DNA from 2 places in the Bradyrhizobium sp. CCBAU 53338 genome. Region 2 is predicted to be linked to the other one. Evidence: riboswitches for the same ligand, from Rfam matches in the RefSeq annotation. Region 2 holds a riboswitch; the other holds the start of a gene.
What was found. A riboswitch is a leader RNA that binds a small molecule or an ion and turns the genes downstream of it on or off. The one in region 2 is predicted to bind glycine.
Positions count from the first base shown of each region.

Region 1: another riboswitch for glycine. It lies ahead of XH90_RS14060 (D-amino acid dehydrogenase); the one in region 2 lies ahead of gcvT (glycine cleavage system aminomethyltransferase GcvT).

Region 1 is NZ_CP030048.1:3,034,554-3,038,968, reverse strand. Features, by position in the region: gene XH90_RS14065 (M20/M25/M40 family metallo-hydrolase) at 90-1,220, shown strand; glycine riboswitch at 1,384-1,487, shown strand; glycine riboswitch at 1,491-1,603, shown strand; gene XH90_RS14060 (D-amino acid dehydrogenase) at 1,672-2,973, shown strand; gene XH90_RS14055 (ABC transporter permease) at 3,154-4,095, shown strand; gene XH90_RS14050 (ABC transporter permease) at 4,115-4,415, shown strand, end outside.
Region 2 is NZ_CP030048.1:2,905,459-2,909,873, reverse strand. Features, by position in the region: gene alaS (alanine--tRNA ligase) at 1-1,666, opposite strand, end outside; glycine riboswitch at 1,901-1,989, shown strand; gene gcvT (glycine cleavage system aminomethyltransferase GcvT) at 2,153-3,301, shown strand; gene gcvH (glycine cleavage system protein GcvH) at 3,311-3,679, shown strand; gene gcvP (aminomethyl-transferring glycine dehydrogenase) at 3,839-4,415, shown strand, end outside.

The sequences.
Region 1 (4,415 bases), 130 kb from region 2:
GATCGGTTTGGCTCTACAACATTCTCCGCTTGTCCCGTCCCGCGCCAATGCAATGCGCGTTCCACCTTCCAAGCTCGAGAGACATTGAGATGAATCCAGCCAATCTTCCCTTCGATTCCGAGGCGATGCTCGAGGGCTTGCGCACCTGGGTGGAATGCGAAAGCCCGACCTGGGACGCCGGTGCCGTCAACCGCATGCTCGATATTGCGGCGCGCGATATGGCCATCATGGGTGCGACGATCGAACGCATCGCCGGCCGTCAGGGCTTTGGCGGCGTCATCCGCGCGCGTTTCCCGCATCCCAAGCAGGGCGAACCGGGCATCCTGATCGCCGGGCACATGGATACCGTCCACCCGACCGGCACCATCGAGAAGCTGAAATGGCGCCGCGAGGGCAACAAATGCTACGGCCCCGGCATCTACGACATGAAGGGCGGCAATTATCTCTCGCTGGAAGCGATCCGGCAGCTTGCGCGCGCCTCCTTCACCACGCCGCTGCCGATCACCATCCTGTTCACGCCCGACGAGGAAGTCGGCACGCCCTCGACACGCGACATCATCGAAGGGGAAGCTGCCCGCAACAAATATGTGCTGGTGCCCGAGCCCGGCCGCGCCGACAACGGCGTCACCACCGGACGTTACGCCATCGCGCGCTTCAATCTTGAAGCGACGGGACGACCGAGTCACGCCGGCGCGACGTTGTCGGCGGGACGCTCGGCAATCCGCGAAATGGCGCGGCAAATTCTCGCGATCGACGCGATGACGACGGAGGATTGCACCTTCTCGGTCGGTGTCGTGCATGGCGGCCAGTGGGTCAACTGCGTCGCGACGACCGCGACCGGCGAAGCGCTCTCGATGGCCAAGCGCCAGGCCGATCTCGACCGCGGCGTCGAACGCATGCTGGCACTCTCGGGCACCACCAACGACGTCATCTTCAAGGTGACGCGCGGCGTGACGCGGCCGGTGTGGGAGCCGGATGCCGGCACCATGGCGCTGTATGAAAAGGCACGCGGCATCGCCAAATCTCTCGGCGCGGAATTACCGCATGCAAGCTCGGGCGGCGGCTCCGACGGCAACTTCACCGGCGCGATGGGCATCCCGACGCTCGACGGCCTCGGCGTGCGCGGCGGCAATGGCCACACGCTCGAGGAATTCATCGAGGTCGACAGCCTGGTCGAGCGCGGTCGCCTGATGGCGGGACTGCTGGCGACACTTGAGTAGCAATTCGGTCATGCCGGGATGGTCCATCTCGGGATTCCGGGTTGCGCCGCGCGCCCCCGGAATGACTCGATCCATCAACCTCGCACTGCACAATGCGTTTGCAGTCGCGGATGAAATTTAGCCTTGTCTAAAAATGAGGCGCATCGTACTGCTCGATGGTCCACGCGACGATGCGGGAGAGATCGCAACGAAGGCATCAGCTTTCGTTGCGGCGCCGACGGAGCAACCGCCCCGGAAACTCTCAGGCAAAAGGACTGTATCGTCAGGACGATCTGGAGAGAGGCGGCACGATTTGACTATCGTGACGTCCACCGAAGGGGATAGTCCGAGGTCGACCTTCCGAGGTCCGCATCGGATCAAGCTCTCAGGTAACCGTGACAGATGGGGCGCCGCCAACGGCTTTCGGGCCGGCGGTCAGCCATCTCTAACTCACGGGAGCCCCTAACTCATCATGACTCATATCGCCATCATCGGCGCCGGCATCACCGGCGTAACGACCGCCTATGCCCTGCTCGAACGCGGCTTTGAGGTGACGGTGCTAGACAAGCACCGTTATGCCGCGATGGAGACCTCGTTCGCGAACGGCGGACAGCTCTCTGCCAGCAATGCCGAAGTGTGGAACAGCACCGCGACGATCCTCAAGGGCCTGCGCTGGATGTTCCGGCGCGATGCGCCGCTGCTGATGAACCCGCGGCCGAACTGGCACAAATATTCGTGGATGAGCGAGTTCGTCGCCGCAATCGGCAACTACCGTGCGAACACGATTCTGACCACGCGGCTCGCCATCGAAGCCCGCAAGCACCTGTTCGAGATCGCGACGCGCGAAGGCATCGACTTCGATCTCGAGCGCCGCGGCATCCTCCACATTTATCACGACAAGAAGGGCTTTGAATCCGGCCTGCAAGTCAACGCGCTGCTGCAGGAGGGCGGCCTCGATCGCCGCCCTGTGACAACGGAAGAAATTCGCACGATCGAGCCGACCTTGCGCAAGGAGTATTACGGCGGTTTCTACACGCCGTCGGACGCGACCGGCGATATCCACAAATTCACGCGCGGCCTTGCGGAGGCCTGCAAGCGTCGCGGCGCGACCTTCATCCACGAAGCCAACATCGATTCCATCGCGCAAGCCGGCGGCGGCTTTGTCATCGGTTGGGCCGATCTCTCGGCAAGCGACGCTGCCGCTTCTGCGCGCGGCATGCTGAAGGGGGACGGCGTCGTGGTCTGTGCCGGTGTTGCCAGCCGTCACTTTGCGGCGATGCTCGACGAGCGCGTCAACGTCTATCCGGTGAAGGGCTATTCGATCACGGTGCAGCTCGACTCCGCCGAAAGCCGCGACGCGACGCCGACCGTCAGCCTGCTCGACGAAGCCGCCAAGATCGTCACCAGCCGGCTCGGCGCCGATCGCTTTCGTGTCGCCGGCACCGCCGAGTTCAACGACTTCAACCGCGACATCCGCGCCGATCGCGTGCAGCCGCTGATCGACTGGGTGCGCAGCAATTTCCCTGATGTGGAGACCTCGCGCGTCGTGCCCTGGGCTGGCTTGCGACCGATGATGCCGAACATGATGCCGGTGGTGCGTGCGGGCCGGATGCCGGGCGTGTTCTTCAACACCGGCCACGGCCATCTCGGCTGGACCCTGTCGGCCGCAACCGCGCAGATGATTGCGGGAACCATCGACGGCTGGCGCGGGCTCAACGCACCGCCATCGGCCCCCTCACTTGCGGTTGAGCAAGAGCTTCGTCGTGCATCCTGAGTGGTCGCAAATCACTGCGGGGCGGCCCTTGCGACCGCCCTGCCCTTGGCACACAATTTGCCCCGAGAGAACGGCTCTCCGGCCGTCTCTTCCAGCCCGAGTGACAGGCGCGCATGATAGACACGACCGAATCCACGGGCGCCTCTCGGCCCCCTCAATTCCGCAGCCGGAGATAGGTGCATGCTAGGTTATCTCATTCGCCGCGTTCTGGCCGCGGTGCCCGTGATGGGCGTCGTCGCGCTGTTCGTGTTCCTGCTGCTGCGGCTGACACCTGGCGATCCCGCCGCGATCCTCGCCGGCGACAACGCGACGCCGGAGCGTCTGGAGCGCATCCGCACCTCGCTCGGCCTCAACGAGCCGTTGATCGTGCAGTTCATCACCTGGGTGAACAAGCTGCTGCACGGCGACCTCGGGACCTCGCTGATCTCCAATCTCCCGGTCATGAAAATGATCGGCCAGCGCGTCGAGCCGTCGATCTCGATCGCGCTGTCGACCATCATCCTCGCCGTCATCGTCGCCGTGCCGCTCGGCGTCATCGCGGCCTGGAAGCACGGCACCTGGATCGACCGATTCGTGATGGGACTCTCCGTGCTCGGCTTCTCGGTGCCGGTGTTCGTGGTCGGCTACGTCCTGATCCAGGTCTTCGCCATCGACCTGCGCTGGGTGCCGGTGCAGGGCTTCAAGAGCATCTCGGCCGGCTTCGGCCCCTTCTTCGAGCGCATCATCCTGCCGACCTGCGCGCTCTCCTTCATCTACATCGCGCTGATCGCGCGCATGACCCGCGCGGCGATGCTCGACGTGCTCGGCGAAGACTACGTGCGGACCGCGCGCGCCAAGGGCATCAACGAGGTCGCGGTGATGATGCGGCACGCGCTGCGCAACGCCGCCGTGCCCGTGATCACCGTGATCGGCACCGGCTTTGCGCTGCTGATCTCCGGCGTGGTCGTCACCGAGAGCGTGTTCAACATCCCCGGCATCGGCCGCCTCACCGTGGACGCGGTGCTGGCGCGCGACTATCCGGTGATCCAGGCGATGATCCTGCTGACCTCGCTGATCTACGTCGTCGTCAATCTCCTGATCGACGTCGCCTACACGCTGCTCGATCCGCGAATCCGGTACTGAGGCAAGGACACGAACAACAATGACCGTCGACAGCCTTCCCCAGTCCTCCATTCCGATCACCTCGCCGCTGCGGCCGAAGCTCGGATTCCTCACCTCGACGCCGATCATCGCGGTCGCCACCATCCTGCTGGCGCTGATCGTGGCGGTCTCGATCCTGGCGCCGCTGATCGCGCCGCATGATCCGATCCAGCTCGCGCCATCGCAGCGGCTGAAGCCGGCCTCGGCACAATTCCTGCTCGGCACCGACGCCTATGGCCGTGACCTGTTGTCGCGCGTCATCTATGGCGGGCGCATCTCGCTGCTGATCGGCATCGGCTCGG
Region 2 (4,415 bases):
AATGATCGACCTCGAGCTGCAGTGCAGTTCCGACCTTCAGCTCGCCGCTCTCGACGGTGCCGACATGCACGAAGAAATCGCCGAGCTTCTTCTGCGTGTCGGTGACGCGGAACCTGATGCCGCCCTCGCCCGTCAACACGCCGGTGTCACCGACCTGGCCGCCTGATTCCGCATAGAACGGCGTCTGGTTCAGCAGAAGCGCGCCGGTATCGCCGGCCTTGAGGCCGGCCACTTCCGCGCCATCCTTCACCAGCGCCGAGACCACGCCTTCGGCGCTCTCGGTCTCGTAGCCCAGAAATTCGGTGGCCCCGAGCTTCTCGCGCAGCGGGAACCAGATCGCCTCGGAAGCCGCCTCGCCCGAGCCCTTCCAGGACTCGCGCGCCTTGGCCTTCTGCCGCTCCATCGCGTCGGTGAACGCAGCCTGGTCGACACCGATGCCGCGCGACTTCAGCGCGTCCTGCGTCAGGTCCAGCGGAAAACCATACGTGTCGTACAGCGTGAAGGCGACGTCGCCGTCGAACATGTCGCCCTTCTTCAAGGAAGCGCTCTTCTCATCCAGGATCGCCAAGCCGCGCGACAGAGTCTTGCGGAAGCGGGTCTCTTCCAGCCGCAGCGTTTCCTCGATCAAATTCTCCGCGCGCATCAAGTCGGGATAGGCCTGGCCCATCTCGCGGACCAGCGCCCAGACCAGCCGGTGCATCAGCGGCTCCTTGGCGCCCAGCAGCTGCGCATGGCGCATCGCGCGGCGCATGATCCGGCGCAGCACATAGCCGCGGCCCTCGTTCGAGGGCAGCACGCCGTCCGCAACGAGGAAGGCGGAGGAGCGCAGATGATCGGCGATGACGCGGAAAGAGGCCACAGTCTGCTCGTTCGGCCCGCTGCCGAGCGCGGACGACGTCGCGTCGATCAGATGACGGAACAGGTCGGTCTCGAACACGCTGTCGACGCCCTGCATGATGCAGGCCATGCGCTCGAGGCCCATGCCGGTGTCGATCGAGGGACGCGGCAGGTCGACGCGTTCCTCCTTCGTCACCTGCTCATATTGCATGAACACGAGATTCCAGAATTCGAGGAAGCGGTCGCCGTCCTCTTCCGGCGAGCCGGGAGGGCCGCCCCAGATATGGTCGCCGCGGTCGATGAAGATCTCCGAGCACGGGCCGCACGGGCCGGTGTCACCCATCGCCCAGAAATTGTCCGACGTCGGGATGCGGATGATGCGGTCGTCGGTGAAGCCGGCGATCTTCTTCCAGAGCCCGTGCGCCTCGTCGTCGGTATGGTAGACGGTGACGAGCAGCTTGTCCTTCTTCAGCCCGAAATCCTTGGTGATGAGCTTCCAGGCCAGCTCGATCGCGCGCTCCTTGAAATAGTCGCCGAACGAGAAGTTGCCGAGCATCTCGAAGAAGGTGAGATGGCGCGCGGTGTAGCCGACATTGTCGAGGTCGTTGTGCTTGCCGCCGGCACGCACGCATTTCTGCGACGTCGTGGCGCGCTGGTAGGGCCGCTTCTCGACGCCGGTGAAGACGTTCTTGAACTGCACCATGCCGGCATTGGTGAACATCAACGTCGGATCGTTGCGCGGCACCAATGGCGAGGACGACACGATCTCGTGGCCGTTCTCGGCAAAGAAGTTCAAAAAGGTCGACCTGATCTCGTTGACGCCGCTCATGTTCATCCAATCGGGTGTGCTTGGACCCGCTCATCCGCCATCCAAACCGGTGATTTGGGCTGATATCTGCGGGCCAAAGCGCTTTTAGACAAGGCCAGCTTCGCTGTCCAGAAACTGTGCAAGCAGATCAGAGGGTTGCCGCATCAGCGTAATCCCGTCGCAATCCCTTTGGAAAGCCGCAATCCGCGCGTTGACAGGCTTGGCCGGGCTGTGGTCTGTACCCATCTGTATCGTACGGCCACGACGGGAGAGACCGGCTTCATTGCCGGCGCCGAAGGAGCAACCGCCCCGGAAACTCTCAGGCAAAAGGACCGCGTGGCTTTGACGACATCTGGAAAGAGGCGCCGACGGGCAAAGACCTTTTGAGAAGGGTTGGCCCGGACCAGCGTCCGCCGACGGGATAATACTCTCAGGCACAGCGACAGATGGGGCTTCGACTGGTTGCCTCCGGGGAATCGTCCCTGGGGAACCGCCGAGGGCCCCGTAATGCTTGCGCGCGACGACGAAGACTCCCTGAAACGTACCCCCCTTCACGACCTTCATTTGTCGCTCGGCGGCAAGATGGTGCCGTTCGCCGGCTATGACATGCCCGTGCAGTACCCCGCCGGGGTCCTCAAAGAGCACCTCCAAACCCGCAGCTCCGCCGGCCTGTTCGACGTCTCCCATATGGGCCAGATCGCGCTCCGGCCGAAATCCGGCAAGGTCGAGGACGCCGCCCGCGCACTGGAGCGACTGGTCCCGCAGGACATCGTGGCGATCGCGCCGGGACGGCAGCGCTACGCCCAGTTCACCAACGCCGATGGCGGCATTCTCGACGATCTCATGGTCGCCAATTTCGGCGATCATCTGTTCCTGGTGGTCAACGCCGCCTGCAAGGCTACGGACGAGGCGCATCTGCGCGCCAATCTCTCCGATGCCTGCATCATCGATTCGCTCGCGGACCGCGCGCTGATCGCGTTGCAGGGCCCGAAGGCGGAAGCCGCGTTGGCGAAATTGTGTGCAGAGGCACCGTCCATGAAGTTCATGGATGCCGGCCCGCACAATGTTGCCGGCCTCGCCTGTTTCGTCTCGCGCTCGGGCTACACCGGCGAGGATGGATTCGAGATTTCGGTGCCAGCCAGCGACGCCGAGCGTCTCGCCAAGACGCTGCTGGAAAACCCCGATGTGATGCCGATCGGCCTTGGGGCCCGTGACAGCCTGCGACTGGAAGCCGGGCTCTGCCTCTACGGCCACGACATCGACGCTGAGACCACGCCGGTCGAGGCTGCGCTGGAATGGTCGGTGCAGAAGAGCCGCCGCACCGGTGGCGCCCGCGCCGGCGGCTTTCCCGGCGCCGAAAAAATCCTTGCCCATTTCGACAACGGCGCGTCCCGCCGCCGCGTCGGCCTGCTCGCCCAGGGCCGCGCCCCGGTGCGCGAGGGCGCGGTGCTGTTTGCAGATGGCGCAGGCGGCGAGCCGATCGGAAAGGTCACCTCCGGCGGCTTCGGCCCGAGCCTGAACGCGCCTGTGGCGATGGGCTACGTGCCGACGAGCCTGAGCGCACTCGACACAAAACTCTTTGCGGAGGTGCGCGGCCAACGTCTGCCGCTCGCCGTCGCCGCCATGCCCTTCGTGAAAAACACCTACAAACGCTGAGGATCGACAATGACCACGACGCTGTACACTTCCGACCACGAATGGCTGGCGATCGACGGCGAAGTCGCCACCGTCGGGATCACCGATTACGCGCAGTCGCAGCTCGGCGACGTCGTGTTCGTCGAGCTGCCCAAGGTCGGCCGCACCCTGAAGAAGGCCGAAGCTGCCGCCGTCGTGGAATCGGTCAAGGCCGCCTCCGACGTCTACGCACCGATCTCGGGCGAAGTGCTCGAGACCAACGATGCGCTCGCCGCCGAGCCCGCGCTGGTGAACTCGGACGCGCAAGCCGCGGCCTGGTTCTTCAAGATCAGGATTGCCGACAAGAGCGAGCTTGGCGGCCTGATGGATGAAGCCGCCTACAAGGCGCACACGGCATGAAGATATGAGCCGCACCGTCTCAACATACTCACTGTCATCGCCCGCGAAGGCGGGCGATCCAGTACGCCGCGGCCCATCGGCCCTAGCCGAAGCGGCTGCGTGTACTGGATGCCCCGCCTTCGCGGGGCATGACAGCAACTCCTAAAGCGAGGACCCATGATGACCGCGCACCGCAAATCCAATGGCGACACCACCGCCTTCGTTCGCCGCCACATTGGCCCCTCGGCGCGCGATGTCACCGCCATGCTGGAGACTGTCGGCGCCAAGAGCGTCGACGCATTGATGGCGGAAACCCTGCCCGCCTCGATCCGGCAGGCAGCACCGCTCGATCTCGGCAAGCCGCTGAGCGAGACCGAGGCGATCGCGCACATGGCCGAGCTCGCGCGGCAGAACCAGGTCTTCACCTCGCTGATCGGCCAAGGCTATTCCGGCACGATCCTGCCGGCGGTGATCCAGCGCAACATCCTGGAGAACCCGGCCTGGTACACGGCCTATACGCCCTATCAGCCCGAGATCAGCCAGGGCCGGCTGGAAGCGCTGTTCAACTTCCAGACCATGATCTGCGATCTCACCGGGCTCGACGTGGCCAACGCCTCGCTGCTCGATGAGGCGACCGCCGCGGCCGAAGCCATGGCGCTCGCCGAACGGCACTCGCAGGTGAAGGCGCAAGCCTTCTTCGTCGACAAGGACGTGCATCCACAGACGCTGGCTGTGATGCGCACCCGCGCCGAGCCGC